Regions from separate parts of the Halomonas sp. 141 genome, predicted to be linked through region 2. Evidence: predicted binding sites of a transcription regulator. Region 2 holds the regulator's gene; each other region holds the start of a gene.
What was found. The regulator LexA, encoded in region 2, represses DNA repair genes until DNA is damaged. The targets are predictions, from matches to a motif close to TACTGTNTANNTANACAGTA.
Positions count from the first base shown of each region.

Region 1: a site for LexA is predicted at 8,237-8,256, ahead of CWI66_RS10780 (LexA family protein). Genes of this name have one in related genera too.
Region 3: a site for LexA is predicted at 2,136-2,155, ahead of uvrD (DNA helicase II). Genes of this name have one in related genera too.

Region 1 covers NZ_PINZ01000021.1:18,902-29,307, reverse strand. Annotated here, with positions in the region: gene smc (chromosome segregation protein SMC) at 1-890, opposite strand, end outside; gene ccmI (c-type cytochrome biogenesis protein CcmI) at 924-2,171, opposite strand; gene CWI66_RS10820 (cytochrome c-type biogenesis protein) at 2,168-2,638, opposite strand; gene CWI66_RS10815 (DsbE family thiol:disulfide interchange protein) at 2,629-3,156, opposite strand; gene CWI66_RS10810 (heme lyase CcmF/NrfE family subunit) at 3,153-5,153, opposite strand; gene ccmE (cytochrome c maturation protein CcmE) at 5,205-5,714, opposite strand; gene ccmD (heme exporter protein CcmD) at 5,704-5,958, opposite strand; gene CWI66_RS10795 (heme ABC transporter permease) at 5,955-6,698, opposite strand; gene ccmB (heme exporter protein CcmB) at 6,713-7,429, opposite strand; gene ccmA (cytochrome c biogenesis heme-transporting ATPase CcmA) at 7,476-8,096, opposite strand; gene CWI66_RS10780 (LexA family protein) at 8,357-8,776, shown strand; gene CWI66_RS10775 (IMPACT family protein) at 8,806-9,423, shown strand; gene CWI66_RS10770 (sodium ion-translocating decarboxylase subunit beta) at 9,528-10,406, opposite strand, start outside.
Region 2 covers NZ_PINZ01000009.1:36,688-47,093, reverse strand. Annotated here, with positions in the region: gene ung (uracil-DNA glycosylase) at 1-269, shown strand, start outside; gene upp (uracil phosphoribosyltransferase) at 367-996, shown strand; gene CWI66_RS06340 (uracil-xanthine permease family protein) at 1,086-2,315, shown strand; gene mobB (molybdopterin-guanine dinucleotide biosynthesis protein B) at 2,339-2,899, shown strand; gene moaC (cyclic pyranopterin monophosphate synthase MoaC) at 2,904-3,698, shown strand; gene moaE (molybdopterin synthase catalytic subunit MoaE) at 3,702-4,181, shown strand; gene CWI66_RS06320 (ribonuclease J) at 4,214-5,812, opposite strand; gene purU (formyltetrahydrofolate deformylase) at 6,088-6,942, shown strand; gene CWI66_RS06310 (energy-coupling factor ABC transporter permease) at 6,966-7,637, shown strand; gene lexA (transcriptional repressor LexA) at 7,650-8,327, opposite strand; gene CWI66_RS06300 (TetR/AcrR family transcriptional regulator) at 8,552-9,238, shown strand; gene CWI66_RS06295 (L,D-transpeptidase) at 9,216-9,731, shown strand; gene nagZ (beta-N-acetylhexosaminidase) at 9,808-10,406, shown strand, end outside.
Region 3 covers NZ_PINZ01000018.1:51,992-62,397, reverse strand. Annotated here, with positions in the region: gene uvrD (DNA helicase II) at 1-2,084, opposite strand, end outside; gene hexR (transcriptional regulator HexR) at 2,200-3,054, opposite strand; gene CWI66_RS10090 (PA3496 family putative envelope integrity protein) at 3,308-3,526, shown strand; gene CWI66_RS10085 (sodium-dependent transporter) at 3,621-4,964, opposite strand; partial or broken gene CWI66_RS10080 (DUF72 domain-containing protein) at 5,105-5,542, opposite strand; gene napE (periplasmic nitrate reductase, NapE protein) at 5,671-5,853, shown strand; gene CWI66_RS10070 (ferredoxin-type protein NapF) at 5,936-6,451, shown strand; gene CWI66_RS10065 (chaperone NapD) at 6,444-6,731, shown strand; gene napA (nitrate reductase catalytic subunit NapA) at 6,728-9,232, shown strand; gene CWI66_RS10055 (nitrate reductase cytochrome c-type subunit) at 9,253-9,738, shown strand; gene CWI66_RS10050 (NapC/NirT family cytochrome c) at 9,735-10,397, shown strand.

The DNA of each region.
Region 1 (10,406 bases), on a different contig from region 2:
GTGGTCTCGAAAAACTGCTGCTGGTGACGCTCCAGCACATCGGCCAGCTCGTCATGCTGTTCGCGGGCCTGCTCCAGCCGGGTCTCGCACTGGCGCACGCCGAACACGTCTTTCTCGACGGCAATTTCCAGCTCGCGCACCCGGCTTTCCTGATGCGACTGCTCGGCACGCAGGGTGCGCCCACGCAGCAGCGCCAGCTCGCCTTTGAGGCGATACTCCTGCTGTTTGAGTTCCTGATAGCGTTTGGCGGCTTCGGCCTGGCGTTTGAGGCGCTCCAGCTGCTTGTCCAGCTCGTCGCGGATGTCGTCCAGTCGCTCCAGGTTCTCCTGGGTCCGGCGCATGCGGTTTTCGGTTTCCCGGCGACGCTCCTTGTACTTGGAGATACCGGCAGCCTCTTCGAGGGTGGCACGCAGGTCGTCGGGGCGCGCTTCGATGAGCCGCGAAATCATGCCCTGGCCGATGATGGCGTACGAACGCGGGCCGAGGCCGGTCCCCATGAACAGGTCGGCGATGTCCCGGCGGCGGCACTTCTGGCCGTTGAAGAAGTAGTTGGACTGCCCGTCTCGGGTGACCAGGCGCTTGACGGCAATTTCAGCGTACTGGGCATAGACACCGCCCATGCCGCCGTCGCGGTTGTCGAACTTGAGTTCGATAGAGGCCTGCCCGACGGGCTTGCGCCCCGTCGAGCCGTTGAAGATCACGTCGGCCATGGATTCGCCGCGCAGGGTCTTGGCAGACGACTCGCCCATGACCCAGCGCACGGCGTCGATGATATTGGACTTGCCGCACCCGTTGGGCCCCACGATGGCGGTCATATTGCCATCGAAGGGGACGGTGACCGGATCGACAAAGGACTTGAACCCGACAAGACGAATGGAGGTTAAGCGCATTGTGATCCTTTCCTGCAGCGAAAGTCGCGGAGGTTACTCAAAAACGCGGTTGATGACCACCTCGGCTGCTTGATCATCGCTGATCGGGCCTACGGTGACGCTCTCCAGGTCACCGAACAGGTCCCCGGGTTGCGGTGTAGCCTGGCCCGAGGGCGATACGCGCACCATCAGGCGCGCTTCACGCACCTGGGAGATCTGGGCGTCCGCCGACATGGCCGCCGTATCATCCAGCACTACCGTCATCGGCAGCTCCGCGACCTGGGCACGAATCACCGCCAGCGGTGGCAGCTCGCCATCCATATCGCGAGCGGTAATGAACACCGTGGCGTCATCACTGACACTGCCTTCCAGCTCGGCGTCCAGCGAGACATTCACCCGTATACCCTGGCTCTGTGCAGCCTCGGCATCGGCGCTTTCCGGCACGACACCCATCCGCTCCTGAGCTACACGGATACCGTCGCGCAGGGAGGCCGCCGTTTCCGGATTTTCGATGTTGGCCACGGCTCGGCGCCAGCGGTCGATGGCCGTTTCGTAATCACCACTATCGAAGGCGTGAATGCCCAGCAGGCCCAGCACCGTGGGCTGGCGTGGGTCGAGCGCCAGCGTTTCATCTACCAGCGCCTGCACTTCCGGCGTCAACTGACGCTCGGCCATGAAGAACTGCAGCTGTGCCATTTGTGCCAACAGCGGCGGGATACGCCCATCGATATCCAGCAAACGTTCCAGCGCATCCACGGCCTTATCGGTCTGGCCGGTGTCGCGATAAATGGGAAACAGCGCGCTCCACACGTTGGGGTTGTTGGGCTGGCGCTCGGCTTCGGCTTCCATCCGCTCGGTGAACATGCTCAGCGAGCCTTCAGGGTGCTGACGCACTTCCTGCTGGATGGCGTACAGCGTCAGGTCGCCTTCGGCACCATACTGCTGGTACCAGAACGTGCTGGCACCGACCACGGCCACCATCACCAGCGGCACCATCAGGCGGCCAGCACTGGCAGACTTCAGCGGCCGACGGGTCTCGACGACGGTGTCTTCCAGTAGGCTACGCTCCAGCTCCAGACGATCTTCCTGGTAGCGCGCGTCGTCGATGTCTCCCCGATCCCGGGCGGCCTCCAGCGAGGCCAGCCGGCGCTGAAAAATCGCCACGTTCTGCTCGGCCGTGGTGTCGTTGGCCTCGAAGGTTTCCAACTGGTCACGCAGCGTGCGAGCGCCGCGCATGGGTGCCACCAGCAGCCACAGCGCAGGTATCAGCAGTAAAGCAATCGCAATCCAGACCGGTGTCATGACGACCTCTCGCGGTTAATCAGGGCATTCAGGCGGGCGCGTTCTTCTGCGCTCAGGGCCTTGGCAGAGGCGTTGCGGCGGGCACGCACCACCATGATGACGACCACCAGGCCAATCACCACCAGAACGATGGGCAACCCCCACAGCAAATAGGTGCGGTTCTCCAGACGCGGGTTGTAGAGAATGTAATCGCCGAAACGCTGCACCATGTGGTTGATGATTTCGATATCGGCCTGGCCTTCGTTCAGCAGCACGTAGACGCGCTCGCGCATGTCCGCCGAGATGGGCGCATCGGAGTCGTCGATGGCCTGGTTTTCACACAGCGGGCAGCGCATGGAGGCGGTCAGGTCGCGGTAGCGCTTTTCCAGTACCGGATCATCGAACTCGCGCACTTCGATTCCGCCGGCCATGACGCTACCGGCGGTGGCCAGCAGCATGGCCGTCACTATCCAACGAATTATCGCCATTTTTCTACCTCCGGCAGGATACGGTCACGGACATCTTCCGGGGAGACATAGCCCTTGTGGTGATAGCGGATCACGCCCTCGGCATCCACCAGAAAGGTTTCCGGCGCGCCGTACACGCCCAGGTCGAAACCAAGGCTGCCATCCGGGTCAAAGATGTTGATCTCGAAGGGGTCGCCGAATTCGGTCAAAAACTCCAGGCCTTTCTCGCGGGTATCCCGATAGTTGATGCCCACCATGCGGATACCGTGATCCGCCAGTGACAGCAGCTGCGGCATCTCTTGCTTGCAGGCCGGACACCACTCGCCCCAGACGTTGACCAGCGTCACTTCGCCGATGAACAGCGACTGGTCGACCTGGCGTTCGGCGTCACGCAAGGTAGTGGCCTGAAACTCAGGAAACTCCCGCGCCATGAGGGCCGAATCCCGCTGGGAAGGGTCCTGCCCCAACCCTTGATAGAGAAACAGCGCAATGCCCAGGAAACCGATGGGCAGCAGTAACAGTAGCAAACGTCGCGTCATACCGGCGCCTCCTGAGCGGGCTGGGCTCGGGCAGTCTCAGGTTGGCGTACGCTGACTCGGCGGTAGCGCTTGTCGATGACGGCCAGCAGACCGCCGAAGGCCATCAGCAGGCCACCCAGCCATAGCCAGCGCACGAAGGGCTTGTATTGCACGCGCATGGCGTAGCTGCCATCGCCCAGGTCTTCGCCCATGGCCACGTAGAGGTCACGGAAGAAACCGGGGCGCAGCGCTACCTGGGTCATGGGCATGCCGGTGGCCAGGTAGAGGCGCTTTTCCGGCCGCATGACGAAGCTGCGTCCTTCTTCACCGCGCTGAACCTGAATGATCGAGGTATCGGCCAGGAAGTTGGGGCCACGACGATTGGTCAGTTCGGTCATGGTGAACTGGTACCCGGCAACTTCCACCGTCGTACCCGGCGACATGCGCACGTTACGCTCGATGTTGTAGTTCGACACCACGGCCACGCCCACGATGGTGACCGCCACGCCCAGGTGGCCCAGCACCATGCCCCAATAGGAGAGCGACAGCTTGCGCAGGCCCGCCACGAACGAACTGGCGTGGCGTGTCTTGTCGAACAGGTCGCGCACCATGGACAGCACGATCCACAGCGCCGAAATGATGCCCAGCGCTACCCACAGGTTCCATTCACGGCCATACACCAGCGGCATGGCGATGCCCAGCGCCAGCGAAGCTGCGCCCGCCAGCCACAGTTTGCGCCACAGCTCCTTGCCGCTCATGCTCTTCCAGCGGGCCAGCGGGCCAAGGCCCATGAAGATACACATCACCACGGTCAGCGGAACGAACAGGGCATTGAAGTAGGGAGGCCCGACGCTGATCTTGCCCAGCCCCAGCGAATCCAGAATCAGCGGATACACGGTGCCCAGCAGTACCGTCACGGTCATGATGACCAGCAGGACATTGTTGATCAGCAGCAAGGAGTCCCGAGAGAGCCAGTTGAAGCCCACCTTGTGGCTGACCCGCGGAGCACGCAGGGCAAATACCAGCAGCGACAGGGTGACCGTGATGGCCAGCAACATCAGGATGAAGAAGCCACGGAACGGGTCGTTGGCAAATGCGTGGACCGAGGTGAGCACGCCCGAACGCACCAGGAACGTACCCAGCAAGGAGAGCGAGAAGGTCGCGATGGCCAGCAGTACGGTCCAGCTCTTGAACGAGCCGCGCTTCTCGGTCACCGCCAGCGAGTGTACCAGCGCCGTGCCCGTCAGCCAGGGCAGCAGCGAAGCGTTCTCCACCGGGTCCCAGAACCACCAGCCGCCCCAGCCAAGCTCGTAATAGGCCCACCAGCTACCCAGCGCGATGCCCACGGTCAAAAACGCCCAGGCAATGTTGGTCCAGGGGCGCGCCCAGCGGGTCCAGGCGGCATCCAGACGCCCCCCCAGCAGCGCCGCAATGGCAAACGCAAACACCACCGAAAAGCCCACGTAGCCCATGTAAAGCATCGGCGGGTGAACAATCAGGCCGAAGTCCTGCAGCAGCGGATTCAGGTCAGCGCCGTCGGCGGGCATGTTGGGCAGCAGCCGCTCGAAGGGGTTGGAGGTCATCAGGATGAACAACAGGAAGCCGACACACACCATGCCCATGACGCTCTGCACCCGAGCCACCATGTCCCGAGGCAACTCCTTGGAGAACACCGAAGCCGCATAGCCCCAGCCTGCCAGCATCAGGCTCCAGAGCAGGACCGAACCTTCATGGTTGCCCCAGACGGCGCTGAACTTGTAGTACCAAGGCAGCAGGGAGTTGGAGTTGTTGGCCACGTTGGCCACGCTGAAATCATCCAGCATGTAGCTGGTGGTCAAGCACAGGTAGGCAATGGCCACGAACAGGAACTGGCCGGTTGCCATGGGGTAACCATAGGCCATCCAGAGGGGGCGGCGGGTAGCGGCTCCCAGCAGCGGCATCACGGCCTGCACGATCGCCATCAATAGCGCGATAACCAGCGCAAAGTGGCCAATTTCAGGAATCATTTTAATCAGCATGAGCGCTCCGCATTGGCAGTAAGCATTACCGAATATTGCAGGGATAAGCCGTTAGTAATCGCTTGCTTGTGGAACGCCCTGCTGCTCCAGGCGCTTACCCACTTCGGCGGCCTTGGCCTGGAAATCAGCGGGCGAATAGCCCGCTTCTTTCAGTGCCTGGGCGACTTCCGGCGGCATGTAGTTTTCGTCGTGACGCGCCAGCACTTTATCGGCGTAGAGTCGGCCATCGGCCTGCAGCTGGCCCACCACCACCACGCCCTGCCCTTCACGGAACAGGTCGGGCAGGATGCCGCTGTAGTAGACCTCGACATCGTCCACGTAGTCGGTCACCGTGAACGCTACGTCGAGGCTGTCGGGGTCACGCAGTACCGAGCCCTCTCGGACCATGCCACCGGCACGAATCTGGCGGTCCAGAGGGGCATCCCCCTGGGCGATTTGTACCGGGCTGAAGAACAGGTTGATGTTGGCGCGCAGCGCATACAGCGTGAGCCCCACGGCGATGGCGGTCAGCGAGACCAGGCCCAGAAAGATAAACAGCTTTTGCTTGCGTTTAGGCGTCATTGCGAACATCCCCTTGAGCAGAGTTAACCGGGTTCTGCGCAGCCGTAGTACCGTAGGGGGAAGCCGTGCGCTGCGCTTTTTCACGACGCATGCGGCGTTTGACTCCCTTGATCAACTGGCGCCGCTCCAGGCGAGCATGCAGCAGGATCCCTAACATCAGAAGCGCAGTTACGCCCCAGGCGGCCCACACATAGAGACCGTGGCCGCCCATGGCAAAGAATTCGTTCAGCGAGGCAAAGGTCACTGGCTCACCTCCTCGGCGAGTTCACGCACCCAGCGCTTGTTGGCTTCCCTGCGCAGAATTTCACTGCGGGTACGCATCAAGGCAAGCGCGATAAAAAAGCTGTAGAAGCCCAGCACCATGATCAGCAGCGGTGCCCACATTTCCATGGGCATGGCCGCGCGCCCGGTGATGGTGAACGTAGCGGGCTGGTGCAGGGTGTACCACCAATCGACGGAGTATTTGATGATCGGAATATTGATCACACCCACCATGGCCAGCACGGAAGCTGCCCGCGACCCGCTGTCACGGCTGGTGAAGGCGCCACGCAGGGCGATGACCCCAAGATAGAGGAACAGCAGGATCAGCATCGAGGTGAGCCGAGCATCCCACATCCACCAGGTGCCCCAGGTAGGCACGCCCCAGACGGCGCCGGAAAACAGCGCGATGAAGGTCATGGCAGCGCCCAGCGGCGCAATCACGGTGGCCAACATGTCGGCGACCTTGATTTTCCAGACCATGAACACCAGCCCGGAGATAGCCATGGAGACAAAGATGGACTGGGCCAGAAACGCAGCAGGCACATGCACATAGATGATGCGAAAACTGTTGCCCTGCTGATAGTCGGCCGGGGCGAACACCAGCCCCCATACGCTGCCCACGGCCAGCAACAGCGCGGCTGCCACCCAAAACCAGGGTTGCAGCTTGGCACTGATCGCATAAAACCACTTGGGAGATCGCAGTTTGTTTATAAAGCCCCACATGGTCTTCCCATCCTTTAACCGTTAATGCTGATGCGTAGCGACGCGGCAATCGCCCAGGGTGCCAGCATGAGCGACACCGCCAGCAGCGCCCCCAGTATGGCCAGGTGAGCGGCCATCCCATCACCCAGAATGGCGGCCTGTACCGCGCCCGCCCCAAAAATCAGAACCGGGATATACAGCGGCAGCACCAGCAGGGACAGCAGTACCCCGCCCTTGGCCAGCCCCACGGTCAGCGCCGCGCCAATAGCCCCTATCAGGCTCAGGCTCGCGGTGCCCAGCGCCAACGACAGCGCCAGCACCCCGTAGCTGCCTGCTGGTAGCGACAGCATGATGCCCAACACCGGCGCCATCAGCGCTAGCGGCAGCCCGGTCAACAGCCAATGCACGGCCACCTTGGCAAGCCCCAGCGCCGCCAGCGGCTGAGGGGCCAACAGCAGCTGCTCCAGGCTGCCGTCTTCGTAATCGCTGCGAAACAGGCTATCCAGCGACAGCAGGGCCGCCAGCAACGCCGCTACCCACAGCAGTCCCGGCGCAATGCTGGCCAGCAAGACAGGGTCAGGCGAGATGCCAATGGGAAACAGCGTGATGACCAGTGCAAAGAACACCAGCGGGTTCAGCACCTCACCCTTGCGCCGCAACATCAGCGTCAGGTCGCGCTTGAGCGTGGCATGAATGGCCACTCCAAGCCCCCCCTGCGGGGTATGCAGGACCACCTCAGGGGCACTCGACAGGGCGTGTGAAGATAGGGCGTGTGAACGTTGCAACGCTGACTCCTTTTTAGCCCAGCTGAATACGTCTCAGCACCGATGATTCGGTCAGTGCATGGTGGGTCGTCACCAGAACACAGCCGCCAGACTGAGCATGTGCGACCAGCTGCGCTTCCAACGCCATGACACCGTGGCGGTCAATCGCCGTGAAAGGCTCATCCAGGACCCATAGCGCGCGCGGCGTCAGCGTCAACCTTGCCAAGGCAATACGCCGCTGCTGACCAGCGGAAAGTTGTCCTGCCGGGACATCTTCAAAGCCCACCAGACCAACCTCGAACAGCGCTTGCTCACGCTGTTGATCGCTGCCTTTTTCGCCATTGAGCGCTTGATACCACGCCAGATTTTCCAACGGCGTGAGACCCGCTTTAACGCCGGGGGCGTGCCCTAGATAGAGTAGGTTTGCGAGAAAATGTTCACGGGCCTGGTGCATGGGGGCACCGTTCCAGAATAGCTCGCCACGGTAGTCGGTCAGTTGGCCGGAGAGGATCTTCAACAACGTGGTTTTACCACTGCCGTTGGGGCCTTCGATGCGGACGATCTCGCCGCCCTTGATGTCGAGGTCAAGTCCTTCAAATAGCCAACGATCATCGCGTTCACAGGCCAGTTGTCGGGCTTGCAGGCACAGGCTCAAGAGACTCTCCAGACGCATTAATTTTGGGTCGAACTCTACACGGAAAGGCGCTTTCTCGCCAGTCACGCTCTGCGGCCTGGGGTCGCAGCATGACACAGCTCAAGCCCTCGCCACAAAAGCCACGCTTCAAACAGCACTAGCACTGTATGCAAAAACAGGCTTATACTATAACCACTGTATGGATAGACACCTCTTCAACCACGCTTATCCATTCGCTCACTCGACCGCCTTGGCACAGGCGCTGCATGGGAGAACACACAATGACGATCTGCCTCACCCCCCAGATAACGTCTCACGTACCTTCTCAACCGCTGCCACCGTCTAACCTGCGTCAGCGCCTTGCTTCTCCCCCTCGCCAGGTAAACCAGGACGGTCAAGTGACCCGGCACAACACCTATGCCCTACGCATTCGTGGCGACCGCTTGCAGGCCAGCCAGCTCTTCGACGGTGATCTGCTCATCATTCATCGCCATCAGCACGACACCCAGCAGGAAACGGCCACCCTGACCATCAACGACCACCAGTTTCCCTTGAAGCATTTATCGATTACCCGCCTGGGGGTCCACTTGTGCCCGGAAGATGCAGCGATGCCCGTGCTATTCCTGCATAATGGTGATATCCAGGTGCTGGGCATGGTCATGGGCGTGGCGCACCACACCCGGCAGACTCAGCATCACTGATTCGTCCTTATGTTGGCGAGGAGTTCTGTTTGCGTTACCACATTCCTGACATCGCTCCCGAGGCGTGGCACTCTACCGAGATTGAAGTAGAGAAAAGTCAGTTTCTGACCTGGCTATGCCATGCCCCCAGCACCAGCGCCTTCGACGCCTTGTTACAGGCCGCCAGATCGGCCCACCCCAATGCCAGCCACCACTGCACCGCCTTTATCGTCGGCCCACCGGGGGAGCAGACCCGCATTGGCTTTTCGGATGACGGCGAGCCCGGCGGCACGGCGGGTCGCCCCATGTTTCAGGCGCTGCAAGGTAGCCAGCTAGGGGAAGTGGGTTGCGTGGTCATTCGCTACTTTGGCGGTACCAAGCTGGGCACCGGTGGGTTGGCCAGAGCCTACGCCCAAGCCGTCAACGCGGGGCTGGAAACACTGCCTACCCGGGAGGTGATCGAGCGCGACAGCTATCGGTTACGTGTAGGCTTCGCCCATGAAGCGCAGGCCCGAGCCTGGTGTGAAGAGCAGGCACTGCCTGTGGAACAGGCTGAGTACGACGGGCATGGCGTGTGCCTGACCATCGGCTGGCCCAGCGACGTGGCGCTGGATATCAGCGGTCTGGAGAATCGCCTGAAAACGGCCGTGGCATTCGAAGCACTGTAAGTTCACGGCCTGCCTATGAAGGCTCGGCAAGCCGTGACACAGCTCAGACTCGGGTTCAGCCCAGTTCTATCGCCAAGTACCCGTTCTATCTATAAGTACCAGCTCTATCCCAGGTACTTGATCATGACCCCGGCGGCCACCGCCGAGCCAATCACCCCGGCCACGTTCGGCCCCATGGCGTGCATCAGCAGGAAGTTATGCGGGTTTGCCTCCAGGCCTACCTTGTTGGCGACCCGTGCGGCCATCGGCACCGCCGACACCCCTGCTGCCCCAATCAACGGGTTGATGGGCATCCTGCTGACCATGTTCATGAGCTTTGCCATCAACACGCCTGCTGCCGTGCCGATAGCGAAGGCAACCATACCCAGCCCTAGAATGCCCAGCGTTTCGAAGCTCAAGAAGCTCTCAGCCATGAGCTTGGAACCTACGGACAGGCCGAGAATGATGGTCACGATATTGATCAGCGCATTCTGCGCAGTATCCGACAGTCGCTCCACCACGCCACACTCACGCATCAGGTTACCAAAGCAGAACATGCCCAGCAGTGGCGCAGCGTCAGGCAGGAACAGCGCCACGGCAATCAGCAGCATCAGCGGGAAGATCACCTTCTCCAGCTTGGAGACCGGACGCAGTTGCGTCATGGCAATCTTGCGCTCTTTTTCGGTGGTCAACAGCCGCATGATGGGTGGCTGAATGAGCGGCACCAGTGCCATGTAGGCATAGGCCGCCACGGCAATGGCACCCAGCAGTTCTGGCGCCAACATGCTGGACACATAGATCGACGTCGGCCCGTCCGCCCCGCCGATGATGCCGATGGCGGCCGCCTGATTGAGCGAAAAGTCCATGACGCCCAGAGAGGTAAGCAGCACCGCCCCAAACAGCGTAGCAAAAATCCCGAACTGAGCCGCCGCGCCCAAAAACAGCGTACGCGGATTGGCCAGCAGGGGGCCAAAATCGGTCATGGCCCCCACGCCCATGAAAAT
Region 2 (10,406 bases):
GCAAGGGCTGGGAGTCGTTCACCGACCGGGCCATCGAAACCGTCAGCCAGCACGGCGAGCCCTGTGTGTTTCTGCTCTGGGGCAGCCATGCCCGCCAGAAGAAAGCGCTGATCGATACCCAGCGCCATTTGGTACTGGAGTCGCCTCATCCTTCGCCACTGTCGGCACACCGTGGTTTCTTCGGTAATCACCATTTTTCCAAGGCAAATCAGTTCCTCCAGCAGCAGGGCCGTACGCCTATTACGTGGCAATTGCCGGAAAAGCCTTAACCTGATGGTCAGTTGCGGGTAGAATGGCGCGCAATTTTGATCGCGTGTCGATACGATCCTGATTGCCATCCCGAATCCCCTGTAGTGAGGAAGTCCCATGAGTGTGTACGCCATTAACCATCCGCTTGTTCAGCATAAACTGGGACTCATGCGTGAAGCTGACCTGAGCACGAAAAGCTTTCGTGAATTGGCGGGTGAAGTGGCCAAGCTGCTGACCTACGAAGCGACCAAGGGTCTGGAGCTTGAAAATCACGAGATTCAGGGATGGAACGGTGAGCCTATCGCGACACAGCGCCTCAAGGGCAAAAAGGTGACCATCGTGCCTATCCTGCGCGCAGGCCTGGGGATGCTGGAAGGCGTGACCGACCTCATCCCCAGTGCGCGGGTTAGCGTGGTGGGCCTTTATCGTGATGAGGAAACGCTGCAGCCGGTGCCATACTTCGCCAAGTTTGCCAACGATATCGAAGAGCGCATGGCCATCGTCATCGACCCCATGCTGGCGACCGGTGGTTCCATGGTGGCGACACTGGACATGCTGCGTGAGCGCGGTTGTGAACACATGAAAGTGATTGTGCTGGTGGCTGCCCCTGAAGGGATCAAACGGGTGCAAGATGCTTATCCTGATGTAGAAATCTACACCGCGTCGGTAGATGACCGACTCGATGAGAATGGCTACATCGTCCCCGGCTTGGGAGATGCCGGCGACAAGATTTTCGGGACGCGTTAAGCGCTCCGTAACATACAGCCCCTTACGCACCGCGTTGGGGGCATTTTTTTGCCTCCGTTATCGACGATAGACCTTCCTGGAGTGGTGCAATGACAACGAATAGTGCACAAGAGTCGTGGCCTAAACTACTGCTGACCGGCGGACAAATGCTGTTCGTCGCATTTGGTGCCTTGGTGCTGGTGCCGCTGCTGACGGGCTTGGACCCCAGCGTGGCCTTGTTTACCGCTGGGGTGGGCACGCTCGTTTTCCACGGCATTACGCGCCAGACGGTGCCGGTCTTTTTGGCTTCTTCCTTTGCTTTCATTGCCCCCATTCAGGGGTCGATTGCGAGCTTTGGAGTCTCTGCCACCATGGGCGGGCTGATGGCCGCCGGGTTGGTATACGTGGCCATTTCACAGGCCGTTCGACTGAAAGGCACGGCCTGGTTGCACCGCTTGTTGCCACCGGTGGTGGTGGGGCCGGTCATCATGGTCATTGGTCTTGCTCTGGCGCCAGTGGCGGTCAGCATGGCCACCGGTGAAACCAGTGACAACATTGGCTACGGTGCGGCGATCTTTCTCTCCATGGCCAGCCTGTTGGTGACGCTGGTGCTGGCTGTGTTCGGGCGTGGTTTGCTGCGTCTGGTGCCCATCATGGGCGGTATTGCGGTGGGCTACGTACTGGCCCTGCTGATGGGGGTGGTCGATTTTGCCCCGGTCAGGGAAGCGGCCTGGCTGTCGGTGCCCAATTTCACTGCCCCCAGTTTTCACTGGGCCGCAATTCTGTTCATGATTCCGGTGGCGATCGCACCCGCTGTGGAGCATATCGGCGACATGGTGGCGATTGGTTCGGTGACTCGCAAGAACTACCTGGAAAAACCCGGCCTGCATCGCACGCTGCTGGGTGACGGCCTGGCCACGACCACGGCGGCGCTGTTCGGTGGTCCGCCCAATACCACTTATTCCGAAGTGACCGGCGCGGTGACGCTGACCAAGGCGTTCAACCCGAAATACATGGTGATTGCCGCCGTGCTGGCCATCGTGCTGGCATTCGTCGGCAAGCTGGGTGCCTTGCTGCAAACCATTCCCGGTCCGGTGATGGGCGGCATCATGACTCTGCTGTTTGGCTCGATTGCCGTGGTGGGCATGAATACCCTGGTGCGCGCAGGGCAGTCGCTGACGGCGGCGCGTAATCTGGTGGTGGTGTCGCTGATTCTGGTCTTTGGTATTGGCGGTATGCAGTTCGGGGGTGGTCAGTTCACCCTGCAGGGGGTAAGTTTGGCGGCCCTGGTGGGCATTGCGTTAAACTGGCTGTTGCCTGCGGAGAAAGAGGGCGAATAGTCGCTCAGTTGACGAGGTATGACATGAGTGAACCACTGCGCTGTGCATTTCCGGTACTCGGTGTTGCCGCCTGGAGCGGGACGGGAAAGACCACGCTACTCGAACAGCTGCTGCCCCGGCTGCGGGCGCTTGGCCTCTCGGTGGCGGTGATCAAGCATGCCCATCATCAGTTCGAGGTGGACCAGCCCGGCAAGGATAGCTACCAGCTACGCAAGGCCGGAGCGGCCCCGATGCTGGTGGCATCGAGTCGCCGTCTGGCGCTGATGATGGATATGCCGACTGGGGAAGAGCCGGATCTGGCGTATCTGCTTTCGCTCATGGCACCGCATGCGCCAGACCTGGTCATCGTCGAAGGTTTCAAGGCCTGGCCCATCGCCAAGCTGGTGCTCTACCGAGAGGGCATTGGCGATGCGCACATCCTCGATGACCCGCATGGAGTGGGCGTGGCGCTGAGCGGCGGGGCGCCTGTGCCGTTGCGTGAGGGTGTGATGCAGCTGAACCTCGACGACATCGATGGTATTGCCCGCTGGGTATTCGACTGGGCTGCCGAGCAGCGCCACTCTCTGATTGATAGCAAAAGGTGACACGATGCAGTTAACCCACCTCAATGCCCAAGGCGAAGCCAACATGGTCGATGTTGGCGACAAGGCTGAGACACGCCGAGAGGCCGTCGCCTCTGGACGAATCGTGATGAGCGCTCAGACGCTTCAGCTGCTGACGGACGGTGCCTTGCCCAAGGGTGATGTGCTGGCCACGGCGCGCATCGCCGGTATTCAAGCGGCCAAGCGTACCCATGAGCTGATACCGCTGTGCCACGCCTTGGCGCTTTCCAAGGTGTCGGTGGACTTCGAGGTCGACCACGACAACGGTTGGGTCAACGTTACGGCGCTGTGCCGCCTGAATGGCCGGACGGGGGTAGAGATGGAGGCCCTGACGGCCGTGTCCGTGGCCTGCCTGACGCTGTATGACATGTGCAAGGCCGTCGATAAAGAGATGCGTATCGAAGCCGTGCAGTTGGAGAGCAAGCAGGGGGGTAGCCGGGGAGATTACCAGCGCCTGATGCCCGCGCCCATCGTGACCGGCGAAGGGGCATCGGGGGAAGTAAGCCTTGGGGAGCGTTGCTCATCTCCCTGCGTGCGGGTCAAGTTTCTGGCCGAGCTGCGCGAGCGGGTCGGGGAAAGCGATGTGTCGGTGGATCTGGATCGTTTGCCGAGCCGCAACGTCGCGGGCCTGAAGGCGGCGCTCAGCGCTCAGGATGCGCGCTATGCGCTGTTGTCCGATCAGCGTACGTTATGTGCCATCAACCAGGTCATGGCCAGCGACAGTTCGCGCATTACCGACGATGACGAAGTGGCGTTCTTCCCACCGGTCACGGGAGGCTAAGCCATGGCGCTGCTTGAGCATCCGCATAAAGCGCTCGTGGTCGAGGTCACCGAGGACAGCTTCTCCATGGCGCATGGCTACGAGCAGGCGCTGCGGGGTCGCACGGATATCGGCGCGGTGGTCAGCTTTACCGGGCTGGTGCGCGACTTCAACGAGTCGCCCGATGTACTGGGCTTGACGCTGGAGCATTACCCCGGAATGACCGAGCGCAGCCTGATGGAGATCGCCGAGCAGGCCTGGCAACGCTGGTCGCTCCAGGCGGTGCGCATCATTCATCGGGTGGGAGATTTGGCGCCAGGTGACCCTATCGTTCGCGTGCTGGTCGCCAGTGCGCATCGCCGGGATGCCTTCCTGGCCTGTGACTTCATCATGGACTATCTCAAGACCCAGGCGCCGTTCTGGAAAAAGGAGCGCGCGCGCCAAGGGACTTATTGGGTCAAGGAGCGCAAGACCGATCACCAGGATGCCGAGCGCTGGTCGTGAGCTGCTCTTCAGCCTGCTGACCTGGAAAGGGACTACTGTCGGTCCAGTTCCTCTTCGGTGGGCATGTCGGCGGCCATGATCTGGAGATGCACCTCCGGCATGTGTTGCAAGTGGTTGGCCAGCCAGTGCATCAGGCGCGGCTGCAGGGCGTGGCGCAAGTCTGCCAGCGTTTCCGCTTCGATCTCTTCCAGCTGCTCGTCCAGCCAGTCGCTGAAGCTCTCTTCGTCCAGTGGGCTGGCCCCCGTGGTATCCAGCATCATCCGCCCGATGCGCCACCAGCCGGTCTCGGTGGCGGTCACCGGTAGCGCCAGAAACAGGCTGCCGCGCCGTGGACCAGACGACTGATGTTCGAGGCCAGGGTGGGGCCTTACGCTGTTTTGATCGACGATGCAGGGCGGCTGTGGATGGCGCGTTTCCAGGCGCAGGCCCTGATTGTCCAGCAGGATCAGGTCCCCATTGACGGGCGTAAGGGGGGCACTGATACCTAGCTGCTCGGCGAGTGCCTGATGAGCCTGCTGATGACGCGCTTCACCATGCACGGGTAGCAGGGCCTTGGGGCGCACCCATTGATAGAGCTTTTTCAGCTCCTCCCGGGCTGGGTGTCCCGTGGCATGGAGCTCGGGGTGATTGTTTTCATCGAATAGCGCGACACCCAGCTGTAACAAACGTTTTTTAAGCTGTTCGATGGGGCGCTCATTGCCCGGGATGGCCTTGGCAGAAAAAATCACGCTATCGCCTGGCTCCAGGTCGACAAAGGGGTGACGACGCTGCGCCAGCCGTTGAAGGGCAGCGCGTGGCTCGCCCTGGCTGCCGGTGGCGATGATCACCACTTCTTCGGGAGGCAGGTATCCAAGGTCGTGGGACGGGACCAGCGGCGGGAAGTCGTCCAGATAGCCCAGCCCTCTGGCCACGCTCACCATGCGCTCCATGGAGCGGCCCATCAAGCTGACCCGCCGCCCACAAGCATGAGCGGCGCGCCCGATGGCCAGTACCCGCGCCAGGTTGCTGGCAAAGCACGATACCACCACGCGGCCCTTGCACTGCTCGAGGGTCGTGGCCAGTGCTTTGGCGACGTCGCCTTCGCTGGCTGACTGGCCAGGCATGGGGGCGTTGGTGGAGTCGCCCACCACCAGGTCCAAAGGGGCCAGCGCACGAAAATGAGCGGCATTCACCGGGGCGCCGATGAGCGGCTCCGGGTCCAGTTTCCAGTCTCCCGTATGCAGTACTCGATAGTCGCCCGCCTGCATCATGATGGCGCAGCTTTCAGGAATGGAGTGAGTGACACTCAGGTAGCGCAGGGTGAAGGGACCGCGCTCCACCGCATCGCCGGGTTCGATGATTTCGATGGCAGCGCTGCTCAGCTGGTGTTCGGCAAATTTATGTCGCAGCAGGCCTGCGGCCAACGGGGTGGCAAAAATAGGGCAGCCCCAACGCGGCCATAGCCAGGCCACGGCGCCGATGTGGTCTTCATGACCATGGGTGATGAACAGTGCGGCAGGCGTGATACCGAGGGTTTGTAGGGTGTCGGTGTTGGGTACCTGCAGCGGCGAGTTGGGCAGATCCTGACGGATCATCATGCCGCAATCGACGGCGATCCACTTATCGTCGTATCCATACAGCGTAAGATTCATTCCAATTTCACCGCATCCACCTAGCGGAAGCAGGTGCAGGGGCGGGCGGCGACGGGGACGAAGTTGAACGCGTGGTGGATGCATCAGTCATGAAAAGCCTGGAAATATAGTCCCTTAACTATACGGGAAGGGAGGGGCACGTAACAATCATCGTGGCACTGCACCACGGTGCTTAGCCGTGGCGCTTGCGTTACACTAATGCGCCTGGTGAGGCTTGCCCGCGAGCAGGCGCCTACCCAGCGAACGTGCCGTTACATACGCAAGAGTGTTCATTGATGTCTCATTATTACCGTTTAGTTGTGTCGTGCCCGGATCAGGTGGGTATTGTGGCGCGTGTTTCCAGCTTCATTGCCCAACAGGGCGGCTCGATCACCGAGGCCAGCCAGCACTCCGATCTGGAAACAGGGCGCTTTTTCATGCGTTATGAAATTCTCGCCGATTCACTGGGCATGTCGGCCGAGGCGCTGCGCACCGCATTCGAGCCCGTCGCCGACGAATTCGACATGCAGTGGTCGCTGGTAGACACCCAGAAGCGCCGCCGCGTGGTGTTGATGGTTTCCCGGGAATCCCACTGCCTGGTGGACCTGCTGTATCGCTGGCAGGCTGGCGAGCTGGATTGCGATATCGTGGGCGTCATCTCCAATCATGACGACATGCGCTCGCTCACCGAGTGGTATGGCATTCCCTATCATCATGTACCGGTGGACCCGGCCAACAAGCAGGCGGCTTTCGAGCAGGTGCAGGCACAGATCGATGCTGCCCGGGCTGACTGTGTCGTGCTGGCGCGGTACATGCAGATTCTGCCGCCTTCACTGTGCGAGCGTTATGCCGGACGCGTCATCAATATTCATCACAGTTTCCTGCCTTCCTTTGCGGGGGCAAAGCCCTATCACCAGGCCTATGAGCGGGGTGTCAAGCTGATCGGTGCCACTTGCCACTACGTGACCGAAGAGCTGGATGCTGGCCCCATCATCGAGCAGGATATTCACCGGGTCAGCCACTGCCATACACCCACCGATTTGGTGCGCTTTGGCCGTGACGTGGAAAAAGCCGTGCTGGCCCGCGGCCTGCGCTGGCATCTGGAAGACCGCGTATTGATTCACGGTAACAAGACCGTCGTGTTCAGCTAACTCGCCCACCGGGGAGGGGCGCCATGTCCTTTGCACAAAGCGTGCTGGCCACTTGGGCACTGCTGGCTACCTGGCTGGTGTCGGCATGTGCTCTGGGGTGGGTGCTGTGGCAGCGCCCCTGGCAGCCGCTGCTGGAAGATACCGGTTTGCAGCATCGCTGGATGGCCGCGACGCTGGCCGTGATGCTGATGTGGCAGCTGCGGGCTCAGGCGGTCGATTGGTTGACTCTGCATCTGGTGTTTACGGTGTTGATGACGCTGGTGTTCAAGGTGCCCCTGGCCTTGATCAGCAACCTGCTGCTCAACGTGGCGATGGTGCTGATCGGGCGCAATGCCTGGGAACTGTTGGGGGCCAACGTGCTGGTGACGGGGCTGGTGCCTGCCGTGATCACGGGGGTGGTATGGCGTATCGTGGATCGCCGCTTGCCGGACAACCTGATGGTGTTTCTGTTTGCCTGCGGTTTTTTCGGTGCTGCGCTGGCGACGCTAGGGGGTGGGCTGGCGGCCGTCGGGCTGATTCTGGTGGCGGGCACCGACCCTGAAGCGATCTATCTGGCTCAGGAGTATGCCCGCTTTCTACCCTTGCTGATGCCCTCGGAAGCCTTCATCACCGGCATGCTGCTGAGTATCTTGCTGGTCTACCACCCGCACTGGGTCGCCACGTTCAACGACCATCGCTATATCGATATGCAGTAGGTGGGTGGCGGTCTAGCCCAGTGCCTGGCCGTTGCCGCCTCGGATGACGCCTACCCCGACGCCTTCGATATCCAGCTGTTGAGTTCTCAGGTCGATTTCGATGGGGGCGAAGTCTTCGTTCTCGGCGAGCAGCGTGACGTGATGCCCCTGGCGTTTAAAACGCTTGACCGTGACCTCGTCTTCCAGGCGCGCGACGACGATCTGACCGTCACGCACGCGGTCGGTACGATGCACGGCCAGCAAGTCGCCTTCCAGGATACCCACGTCTTTCATCGACAGGCCGCGTACCCGCAGCAGGTAGTCGGCCTTGGGGGTGAAGTACTCTGCCGGCAGCGGGCAGTAACGGTCGATATGCTCCGCTGCCAGAATGGGGCTGCCCGCAGCAACTTCACCAATCACCGGCAGCCCATTGGGCGTGGCATCGTTGGCGGCGCTGGTGGGCTCGGCTGCCGGGGGCGTGTTGTCGAGCGGCTCCTGGTTGGGCAGGCGTATGCCCCGGGACGTATTGCGGATGATGCGGATGGCGCCTTTGCGCTCCAGGGCGCGCAGATGCTCTTCGGCGGCGTTGGGTGAGCGAAAGCCCAACGCCTTGGCGATTTCGGCGCGGGTAGGGGGGTAGCCAAGCTCGCCCATGGTCTTCACGATAAAATCATATACATGCTGCTGGCGTGCAGTGAGTGGGCGTGACATATCAGACTCCTAACAGTGAAAAGACAGTCGCTACATGTCCGTAAAATCAATATGTGTTTAAGTATACAGTATGTTGCTCTGTCCAGTACATGATGAGTTGCAATACGTCTCAGGTAGCGCAACCTGCGGTACACAGGGGATTATCGTTTGAGCCATCAGGGAGAATGGCATACTATTCGCCAACGCAACCGCCATGTTTTAAACACCTGTTTTGGGAGGGCGCTATGGCCCAGTCGGATACGGTCACACGTATTTTGGATACGGCAGAAGTGCTCTTTGCAGAGCGGGGTTTTGCCGAGACGTCACTGCGCAATATCACCAGCAAGGCGCGGGTCAACCTTGCCGCCGTTAATTATCACTTCGGGTCGAAGAAAGCGCTGATACAGGCGGTGTTTGCCCGCTACCTGGACCCGTTCTCCGAGCGCTTCCACACCGCCCTGGATGAGCTGGAAGCGCGCTATGAAGGCCAGCCCATTCCGCTGGAAGTGCTGCTGGAAACCATGGCCACCACGGTACTGACCGTGCCTGCCGAGCGCCACAGCCTGAAAGTGTTCATGCGGCTGCTGGGGCTGGCCTACAGCCAGGCGCAAGGGCACTTGCGGCGCTACATCCAGCAGCAGTATGGCGATGTTTTTACGCGCTTCACCGAGCTGGTGCGCCGGGCGACCCCCGAGCTGCCGGATGCAGAGCGCTTCTGGCGGCTACACTTCATGCTGGGCACGGTGATCTTTACGCTGTCGGGGCTGGATGCGCTGCGTGATATTGCTGCCAAGGATTATCAGGAGCAGGTAACGGTGCGCGACTTGATCCGGCGTCTGCGTCCCGTCGTGGTGGCCGCCATGAGCGCGCCAATGCCGTTGCCTGCAGCAACCGTGGATGAGAAGCTTCATGCAAACGCCCAGATTGGCTGACCTGCCGCCCGTTGAAGGTGGCTGGATGGAAATCGACACCCAGGCCCAACGCCTGCGCTGGTGGCAGGGGAGTGAGCTAAAGCACGAATGCGCCGTTTCCACGGGCAAGGCCGGTGTGGGGCAAGAAGAAGGCAGTGGCCGTACGCCACTGGGCTGGCACTACGTGCGGGCAGCCATTGGCGATGGGCTGCCTGAGGATGCGGTCTTTCGTGGTCGTCGCTGGACCGGAGAAATCTACTCTGCCGGTTTGGCAGCCGACTTCCCCGAGCGCGACTGGATCTTGACCCGCATACTGTGGCTGTGTGGCCTGGAGCGCGGTATCAATCGCGGTGGCCGTGTCGATTCCCAGCGTCGCTACATCTACCTGCATGGTACTCCCCCTGACCAGCCCATGGGCGTTGCCGTTTCCCATGGCTGCGTGCGACTGCGCAATGCCGACCTGCTCTGGCTGTTTCAGCAGGCGCCGCCTGGCACGCCGGTATGGCTGCATTGAAGTGACATGGTGTTGCTCATTTTGAAAGCTCACACGGGTGGTCTAGAATGACGCCCTTTTTCCTGGATCCAGTACGATGACTCAACCCTTAGGCCCGGTCATGCTCGACCTGGAAGGCCAGACTCTGAGCAAGGAAGACAAGCGCCTGCTGAAGAATCCTGCGGTCGGCGGTGTCATTCTGTTTGCCCGTAATGTGGAAAGCGCCACCCAAGTGCGCGAACTGTGCGACAGCATCCGCGGGGTGCGAGGTGACCTGCTGTTGGCCATCGATCAGGAAGGTGGGCGGGTTCAGCGTATCCGGCAAGGCGTGACGCGCATGCCGCCGATGGCACGCATTGGCGATGTCTTCGACGAGGATCAGGCAGTGGGGCTGACGCTGGCCAAGGATGCCGGCTGGCTGCTGGGCATGGAGATGGCCGCCTGCGGCCTGGACATCAGCTTTGCTCCAGTACTGGATGTGGATAGCGGTATTTCCAGTGTGATTGGCGACCGCAGCTTCAGCCGAGACCCACAGCACGTTGCCTTGCTGGGGCAGGCCTTCGTGCACGGGTTGCACGAAGCAGGAATGGCGGCCGTGGGTAAGCATTTTCCCGGTCATGGCGGCGTGGGGGCTGATTCGCACACCGCACTGCCGGTGGATGAACGTCCGCTCTCGGCCATCAAGGAGCGCGACCT
Region 3 (10,406 bases), on a different contig from region 2:
TCGCCGAACACCGGGTGGCCCACCCGCTGGCCGACATGCAGGGCGGGCAGGTCGCCGTCGCTTTCGATGCTGGATTGGGCAAAGCTGGGCCGTGACGCGGTCACGGGGCGCGAGACATGGCCGCGCAGACGCACTTCTTCCAGCAGGTGAGGCGGCAGCTCACGAAGAAACCGGGACGGGCGTGGGAACACCTCTTTGCCGTGCAGTCGGCGAGTCTCGGCATGGGTCAGGTAGAGCTTCTGCATGGCGCGCGTCACGCCCACGTAGCACAGGCGGCGCTCCTCCTCCAGGCGGCCTGGCTCCTCCACGGACATCTTGTGGGGAAACAGCCCCTCTTCCACCCCGGCAATGAACACCACCGGGAACTCCAGCCCCTTGGCCGAGTGCAGGGTCATCAGCTGCACGCTGTCTTCGAACTCCTCGGCTTCATGGTCGCCTGCGTTGAGGGCGGCTTCCGAAAGGAAGGCTTCCAGCGCGGCCATGCCTTCTCCGGCTTCCGGGGTCTCGAAGGCATCGCCATGGGTAAAGGCCCGGGCCGCGTTGACCAGCTCTTCCAGGTTCTCGACCCGAGCCTGGCCTTTTTCACCGCGCTCGCTTTGATGGTGTTCGATCAGCCCGGTGCGTGCCGTGACGTGGTCGATGATCTCGTGGAGCGGCAGCCCGGACGTGTCGTTGTCCAGCTGCTCGATCAAGTTGGTAAAGGCCTGCACGGCGTTGCCTGCACGGCCTCTCAAGGTGCCATCCTGAAGGGTGTCGTGCAGCGCCTGCCACAGCGACACGCTCTGCTCACGGGCGTGATGGCGGACGATTTCCACGGTGCGCGTGCCGATGCCACGGGTGGGCACATTGATGACGCGCTCCAGGGAGGCATCGTCATCACGGTTGAGCAGCAAGCGCAGGTAGGCCAGGGCGTTCTTGATTTCCAGCCGCTCATAAAAGCGGTGGCCGCCGTAGATACGATAGGGCATACCCTGACGAATCAGCGTCTCTTCCAGCAGGCGCGACTGGGCGTTGGAACGGTAGAGGATGGCCACGTCCCGGCGGTTGAAGCCTTCGTTGACCTTCTCCTTGATGGTATCGACGATATAGCGGGCCTCTTCGAGGTCGTTGAACCCCGCATACACCGAGATAGGCTCGCCTTCGGCGCCATCGGTCCATAGGTTCTTGCCGAGACGCTCGCTGTTGTGGCTGATCAGCGTATTGGCCGCTTCCAGAATCGCGCTGGTAGAGCGATAGTTCTGCTCCAGGCGCACGGTATGAGTGTTGGGAAACTCTTCTTCGAAGCGACGAATGTTCTCGACCTTGGCGCCCCGCCAGCCGTAAATGGACTGGTCGTCATCGCCCACGGCGGTCATCGGGGTCTGCTGGCCGGTGAGCAGCTTGAGCCAGGCGTACTGCAGGGTATTGGTATCCTGAAACTCGTCCACCAGCACATGGCCAAAGCGCTCGCGATAGTGGTTCAGCAACGGCGGGTTGTCGCGCAACAGCTCCAGGCTGCGCAGCAGCAGCTCACCGAAATCCACCAGCCCGCCTCGCTCGCAGGTGAACTGGTAGCGCTCGTAGAGCTCGACCATCTGGGCGAGGTACGCATCGCCATTGACGTTCACCTGATGGGGTCGCAGGCCCTCTTCCTTGCAACCAGAAATGAACCCCTGCACCTGGCGTGGCGGGAAGCGCTCATCGTCAATCGAGTAATCTTTCAGCAGCCGCTTGATTAGTCGCAGCTGGTCATCGGAGTCGATGATCTGAAAGTGCTGGGGCAGACGGGCATCCTGCCAATGGGTGCGCAGTAGCCGGTGCGAGATCGAGTGAAAGGTACCCACCCAGACATGGCGCATGGAGATGCCCAGCAGGGCTTCCAGACGCGTGCGCATTTCGCGGGCGGCCTTGTTGGTAAACGTGACGGCCAGCAGCGCATAAGGGGAAAGCCCTTCGGCCTGCATCAGCCAGGCAATGCGGTGTACCAGCACACGCGTTTTGCCGGAACCGGCGCCGGCCAGTACCAGAAGATTGCCCTGGGGCGCACTGACGGCTTCCCGCTGGGCCGGGTTGAGATGATCGAGTATCGCTGTGACGTCGTCCATATAAGCCGCTGCCGGTTCAAAAAAGGGGCGACCAGTCTAGCACAGCCAGCACACTGGCTGTGCATACAGCATGTCTTCAGGACGCTGGCTCAGGACTCTTTATCAGAACCGTTGCTCAGGACTCTTCCGGGTAGCGCAGCGTGGTCAGGCTCTTCTTCACCGCTTTCAACTGTTCGGCCAGTTTGGGGCCCCGGGTCTTGGCCACGCCCACCGCCAGCACGTCGATCAGCACCAGGTGGGCAATACGCGAGCTGAGCGGGGTGTAGATCTCGGTGTCTTCGTGCACGTCGATGAACAGCGGCAGGCTGACCTCCTGAGCCAGCGGCGATTCGCTGGGACACAGGCCGATCACGGTAGCGCCTGCTTCGCGGGCCAGGCGAACGCTGGCTACCAGCGCCCGGGTTCGGCCTGTCTGCGAGATGGCGACCACCACGTCGCCCTCTTGCAGGGTCACCGCCGACATGTTCTGCATGTGCGGGTCGGCGTAGGCAGAGGTCGAGATCTGCAGGCGGAAAAACTTGTGCTGAGCATCGAAGGCCACCGCGCCGGAGGCGCCAAAGCCGTAGAACTCGACGCGATTGGCCATGGCCAGTGCATTGACGGCCTTGCCCAGCGCATCGTTATCGAGCCGGTCGCGCACCGACAGCAGCGTGCCCACGGTGGAGTCGAAAATGCTATGGGAGAATTCGGCCACCGAGTCGCTGTCGTTCATCGAGAACTGCGCGAACTGGCTTCCGCTGGCCAGCATCTGGGCTAGCTGCAGCTTGAAATCCTGAAAGCCGTTGCAGCCCAGCGCACGGCAGAAGCGCACCACCGTAGGCTCGCTCACCTTTGCTTCGGTGGCCAGGTCCACGATGCGCATGTGAATGACTTCATCGGGGTTGCGCAGCACGAACCGCGCAACCTTTTGTTCGGAGCGACGGAAATGCTCCATGCGGCGTCTCATTTCATCGAACAGGGCGCGGCTCACGTTCAGCTCCTTAAATTCTTGATCGTGCTTGTGCGGCCATAAAGAGACCACAGTATGCCTGAGTGTTGCATCGGGGGCAGCGTCCTTCACGAGAGTACTGCCGTTTAAAAGGCGTTAACCCATTTCTTCAAGAGTCGTCATCATTTTGTCAAGTAGGTTATAGTAAGAAGTGACGTGCCGCACTGCATCATTTAAAAATCAGTCGTCACGGATGCAGGTGGACGTAGGCAACTCACCTGGAGGAGCGTCGATTATGAGAAACGTCGAACGAATGACCTCGGTAAAAAGCGAATTGCTCGACATATTCATGAGTATGGAGGTCGATGAGCATGCCCAACGTCGGCGCAGCGCCGCCCAACGTAGCCTGAGAGCGCGTCGGGGCATCGAGCTGCACCGGGAATTCCAGAAGCTGTCACGGGATATCGCTCCCTTGCCAGACGATGACGACCCGCAAGAGAGCGAACTGCACTAGCCAGCCGAAGAAGAGGCTGGTGAAGGAAGGCGAGAAAGCGTTACACCACGGTAACGCCTTCTCTACTGGGTAAGCTTGCCGACCCAGCGGCGAGTCAGAACAGGCCTGCCAGGAAAACCACCGTGACCCCGATAGGGGCAACGTACTTGGCCAGCAGGTTCCACAGGCTGTAGTCGTAGACATCCAGCCTCAGCTCTTTGCGCGCTTCTTCTTTATCCAGGCAGAAGGCGAAGAACACGATCGCACCCAGGCCGGTCAATGGCAGCAGGATCTTGCTGGTGAAGGTATCCAGCAGGTCGAAGATGTTCAGCCCAAAGAACAGCACGTCTGCCCATACGTTGAACGACAGCAGCGCCGCGACACCCAGTGCCCATACCGCCACGCCGCTGACCAGTGTGGCCACGATTCGTGACATCGACGTGCGCTCTTCGAGAGTTTCCACCACCGGTTCCAGCAGTGAAATGGCCGACGTCAGGGCGGCAAAGGTCAGCAGCAGGAAGAACATCAGGCCCAGAATGGTGCCACCGGTCATGTTGCCAAACGCCAGGGGCAGGGTGACAAAGATCAGGCCGGGGCCTTCGCCGGCACTCAGGCCGTTGGCAAAGACGATGGGGAAGATGGCCAGGCCCGCTAGCAGGGCGATGGCGGTATCCAGCAGGATGACCGTTCGCGCGGTGCTGATCAGGTTGACGTCTTCGCCCAGGTACGAGCCGTAGGCCATCATGATCCCCATGCCCAGCGACAGCGTGAAGAACGCCTGGCCCATGGCCGCCAGTACGACACCGCCATCGAGAGCATCCCAGTCAGGGCTGAACATGAAGCTCAGGGTCTCACCAAAGTAGCCGCTGGTCATGCCGTAACCTACCAGCACCAGCATCAACACCACCAGAGTAGGCATCATGATGCGCGCTGCGCTTTCCAGGCCTTTGGTGACTCCGCGTGCCACGATACCGACGACCAATACCATGAACGCCGTATGCCACAGCAGCAGGGCCGAGGGGCTGCCTAGCATGCCGCTGAAGATGTTGCCAATACTGTCGGCATCCAGACCGTTGAAGCTACCGAGCACCGAGCCCAGCGTATAGTTCAGCGACCAGCCGCCGATGACGCTGTAGAACGAGAGAATCAGAAAGGCAGCCAGGACGCCGCTGACCCCCACCAGCGCCCACGCTTTCGAGCAGCCATGATTGGCGGCCAGTTCGGCCATGGTATTGATGGGGTTCTTCTGACCGCGACGGCCAATCATCCACTCGGCGACCAGAATGGGTAGGCCGACCAGTGCCACACAGGCCAAATAGACCAGAACGAAGGCGGCGCCACCGCTGTCGCCCACCATGTATGAGAAGCGCCAGATATTGCCCAGGCCAACAGCGGAGCCCGCCGCGGCCAGCACAAAGCCCATACGAGATGACCACTGTGCATGTGCAAGTTTTGCCATAAATCACCTGTTTCAGTTCGATTGTAATGGGTCGATATCGGCAGATTGCACCGATGTTCGGAAAAAAGAGATTGCCAGCGTGCTTTTCCGAAAGAACGCGCAATTTATCCGATCAAGGGTAGGCTTGCCAGTGAGCCAGCCTAAAACAGCTGGCTCTGCTTTTCCTCGGCGAAGGGCGTCAGGTCCGCCAAAGCCGCCTTGGCCTGCACCAGGCGATAGAGGTGACGAGCCATCTGGGGAGACTCACGGTTGTCTGCAGTATGCACAAATAAGAAAGGGGTTTTCCCCTGTTTTATCCACAGGATGAGCTGCTCTATCCAGGGCGTGAAGTAGCGTGTGTTGATCGCTTTGTCAATATGTCCAATGAAGCGAATGATGGGTTGTTGACCAGTGGAAAGCACGTGTAGCGGGAGTTTCGGCTTCTCCTGCTGGGCGTGGGCCAGCCCAGCGTGCCCTTCATGCGGCGTAGAGAATACCGGGCGCACATCCAGCATGACTCGGTTGACTGAATAAGTTATCAACAGGCGGTTCAAGACCCTCTCTGCGTCACCCTTGTGGAAAAAAACAGGGTGGCGAACGATATAGTGACGAACTTGGAAAAATTGATCTAGATCAAGTGACAAATCAGGGCTTAGTTGCTACGCTCTAAATATAACTATTTTAACACACATCTACAGCGGTGTGTTCTTCCCCTGTGGAGTTATCTATGTCAAAAAAATCTCATCCAATAATAGAAGAGGAAGCGCCCCTCAAGCGTCAAGAACGAGGGCTTTTTCTGTTTATTGTCGTGTTGCTCTTTCCCATTTTGGCCGTAGCGGTGGTGGGGGGCTATGGCTTTTTGGTGTGGATGTATCAAATGTTTGCAGGCCCCCCTGGCCCGCCGCTATAGCAGTGTCACAAGCTTCTATCTGATCACTTTAAAGGTGTTAACCGCTGCTAAATAAAGTGGTTAACATTCTTTTAACGCAGGAATGCTCATGACGCGCACGGATAACAATAATAATCGGCGCAATCTTTTTCGCCGCTTGTCAGGGCGTGATGATGTGCGTCGGCCGCCCTGGAGCAGAGCTGCCTTTCTCGACCTCTGTACCGGTTGTAACGCCTGCATCGACGCGTGCCCGGAAGGCATTTTGTCCCGCGGTGGCGGTGGCTATCCCGAGCTTAGCTTTGCCCAAGCGGGCTGCTCACTGTGCGGTGACTGCGCAACGGTATGCGCGCCACAGGCGATAGAGCGCGGCGGTAGCGTTAGCGAAGCCTTTGCTTGGCAAGCTGAAGTTCAGCCGCACTGCTTGGCACTGGCGAGTATCCATTGCCAAAGCTGCCAGGACGCCTGCGAGTGGAACGTAATTCGCTTTCCGCTGCGCCCCGGTGGTCGGCCACCGCAACCTGAGATCCACTTAGAAAGCTGCACCGGCTGTGGTGCTTGCTACTCCGCCTGCCCTAACCAGGCAATCTCACTGATAACAAAAGATACCGTCTATGGCTGATCAACTGCTGCACATCATTAGCTTTATCGTTCATGCGCGGCCCGAGGCGCTGAAGCAGACAGCGGAGTGGATTACCCAACATAGCGTTGGCGAAGTGATGGGCGAAGACGCGGCTGGAAAGCTCGTGGTCGTCGCCGAACATACTGACGAACAACAACTATTGGCTTTAATGGATCACGTACGCGAGCAGCCTGGCGTTATTGACGCCGCCTTTGTTTATCACGAAGTCGTTGATGCTCTGTCAGCGGATGAGCCGCACGTACAGGAGGGGGAGCAATGAAACTAACACGCCGAGAGTTTGTAAAGGCGAACGCCGCAGCGGTGGCCGCTGCTACGGCGGGGATGTCGATTCCCGCCGGCGCCAGCAATCTAATTACCCATGCTGATCTGAACCGCTTGCAGTGGGATAAAGCACCTTGCCGTTTTTGCGGTGTCGGCTGTAGCGTCATGGTTGGCACCTATAACGGCCAAATCGTGGCGACTCACGGTGATAACCAGTCCGAAGTGAACCGGGGGCTTAACTGTGTTAAAGGCTATTTTCTTTCCAAAATTCTCTATGGGGAGGATCGCTTAACCCAGCCGCTACTGCGTAAGCGCAACGGTCAATACGCGAAAGATGGCGATTTCGAGCCGGTCTCCTGGGATGAAGCGCTCGACCTTATGGCGGAAAAAATCACCAGCGCCATTCGTGAACATGGCCCAGAGAGCGTCGCGCTGTTTGGCTCTGGCCAGTGGACGATCTGGGAAGGCTACGCGGCCAGTAAGCTATTTAAAGCCGGGCTGCGCTCGAACAATATCGACCCCAACGCCCGCCACTGTATGGCCTCGGCGGTATTCGGCTTTATGCGCACCTTCGGCTCGGATGAGCCCATGGGCGTGTACGACGATATTGAACATGCAGATGCCTTTGTGCTGTGGGGCTCTAACATGGCTGAGATGCACCCGGTGCTCTGGACCCGCGTGACCGACCGTAGGCTCTCTTTCCCGGACACCCAGGTTGCCGTGCTGTCGACTTTTGAGCACCGCAGCTTTGAGTTGGCCGATATCCCCATGATTATGTCGCCCAATGCGGATATCGTGATCCTTAACTACATCGCCAACCATATTATTCAGACCGACCGGGTAAACCGATCATTCGTTGATAAGCATGTCAACTTTGCGCTCGGCACCGATGATATCGGCTATGGCCTGCGCGACGAGCACCCACTGCAACAGGCGGCGAAGAACGCCGATAACGCCAATAGCTGGACGGATATGAGCTTCGAGGAGTTCGCCGACTATGTTGCGCCCTATACTTTAGAGCGAGCCGCGCGAGAGTCCGGCGTCTCTGAAAGTCGCCTTGAAGCCCTGGCGGAGCTTTATGCTAACCCTGATAAGAAGGTGATGACCTTCTGGACCATGGGGGTCAATCAGCATACCCGCGGGGTGTGGATCAACAATCTGATTTACAACCTCCACCTGCTCACCGGCAAAATTTCAGAGCCGGGCAACAGTCCTTTCTCCCTCACTGGCCAGCCGTCTGCCTGTGGCACGGCGCGAGAGGTGGGCACCTTTGCTCACCGCCTGCCTGCCGACCGCGTGGTCACCAACCCCGAGCATCGCCGTGATGCGGAGGAGATCTGGAAACTCCCTGAGGGCACTATCCCTTCGTGGGTGGGCTTTGATGCGGTAGCCCAAAGTCGCCGCCTCAAGGACGGTGACATTAAGGTCTACTGGACCCAGGTGACCAACAATATGCAGGCCGGGCCCAACGTTATGCAGGAGATTTTGCCTGGTTGGCGCAACCCCGAAGCCTTTGTGGTGGTCTCCGACATCTACCCCACCGTTTCAGCACAGTCGGCGGATCTGATTTTGCCTGCGGCGTCCTGGGTAGAAAAGGAGGGCGCCTTTGGTAACTCCGAGCGGCGCACTCAGTTTTTCCATCAGTTGGTCAATGCCCCTGGCGAGGCGCGCTCGGATTTATGGCAGACCGTGGCGCTCTCCCAGCGCATCCGCGTGGCAGACGTCTGGCCAGAGGAACTGCTGGAAGCCGCCCCAGAGATGCGTGATAAAACCCTGTTTGATTTACTGTTCGCCAATGGGCAGGTCGACCAGTTCCCCACCTCCGATATGGAAGAGGGCTACGCCAACGCCGAGGCAGACGATTTTGGCTTCTATATCCAAAAAGGGCTGTTTGAAGAGTACGCCCGCTTTGGCCGTGGCAAAGGCAAAGACTTGGACCACTTCGACGCTTACCACGCCAGCCGGGGCAAGCGCTGGCCGGTGGTGGATGGCAAGGAAACCCTATGGCGCTATCGAGAAGGGCTTGATCCTTATGTAGAGCCCGGTAGCGGCTGGCAGTTCTACGCGAAGCCGGATAATCGCGCGTTAATTTTCGCCGTACCGGACGAGCCACCCCCCGAGGCCCCTGACGCCGACTTCCCTTATTGGCTCTGCACCGGGCGCGTGTTGGAGCATTGGCACACCGGCTCCATGACCCGCCGCGTGCCGGAACTGCACCGGGCAGTGCCTGCCGCGCTGTTGTATATGCACCCAGAAGATGCCCGAGCCGAAGGGTTCCGGCGGGGAAGCGAGGTTAAAGTGGCCAGCCGGCGTGGCGATGTGAACCTGCGGGTAGAAACCCGTGGGCGGGTTAAACCGCCCCGCGGCTTGGTGTACGTGCCCTTTTTTGATGCCTCCTACTTGATCAATAAGGTCACGCTGGATGCAACTGATCCCATTTCCAAACAGACCGATTTCAAGAAGTGCGCGGTGCGCCTTGATCTCGTCAATCTGGCGTAAACAGACTAAGGAGAACAATCATGAAATGGCTTTTTCCTCTCTGTTTATTCACGGCTTTGCTGGGAAGCACGGTCAGTGCAGATGAAACACGCGATGCCTCGGCTCCGGATGGCTTGCGCCCTGGTGGCACCATTAGCCAGACCCAGCCCGCAGCGCCTATCGCCGGCGAGCCGCGGGATAGCGGCCGTGAAGTGCGCAATTACCCAGAGCAACCGCCGGTGATTCCGCACTCAATCCGCGATTATCAAGTCGATATGCGCGTTAACCAATGCTTAAACTGCCATAGCCGTGAACAGGCCGTCAGTGCGGGCGCGCCGATGGTGAGCATTACCCACTTTATGGATCGCCATAAGCAGGTGTTGGCCGCCGTATCGCCGGACCGTTACTTCTGCACCCAGTGCCACGTGCCTAAAACCGATGCCGAACCGCTGGTTCCCAATCGCTTTCAGTCCGTGGAAGAGGTAATGACCGAGGCGCTACGTGAGCGCCAGGAGGGTGGGCAATGAAACGCTTTTTCACCCGCTACTGGCGTATTTTAAGCCGCCCGAGTGTTCACTACAGCCTAGGGTTTTTAACCCTAGGCGGTTTTATCGCCGGCATTATCTTCTGGGGCGGTTTTAACACGGCCATGGAAGTAACCAACACCGAGCAGTTTTGCACCTCCTGCCATGAAATGGAGCGCAACCCGATGCAGGAGCTCAAAACCACCATTCACTACTCCAACCGTTCTGGAGTGCGGGCGACCTGCTCAGATTGCCACGTTCCCCACAGCTGGACGCATAAAGTGGCGCGCAAAATGGAGGCCTCTAAAGAAGTATGGGGCTGGGTGTTTGGCTCTATTCGCACCGAAGAGCAGTTTGAGGCAAAGCGCCGCCAGCTTGCCGAACGTGAATGGTCGCGGCTACAGGCCAATGACTCGCTAGAGTGCCGTAACTGCCACGAATTTGACTCGATGGATTTTACCCAGCAAAGCACGCGTGCCGCCCGTGCCCACTCCACCAACCTTGCTTCGGGTGAGTCGACCTGTATCGATTGCCACAAAGGCATCGCCCACGAGCTGCCGGATATGAGCCCCCGTATAGGTGCCGCCACGTTAGGCATGTCTGATATCGTTTCCTGGGCTGCGCATTTAGAGCTAGAAAGCGGTGTCTACGCCGAGCAGTAGTGGCTTTTT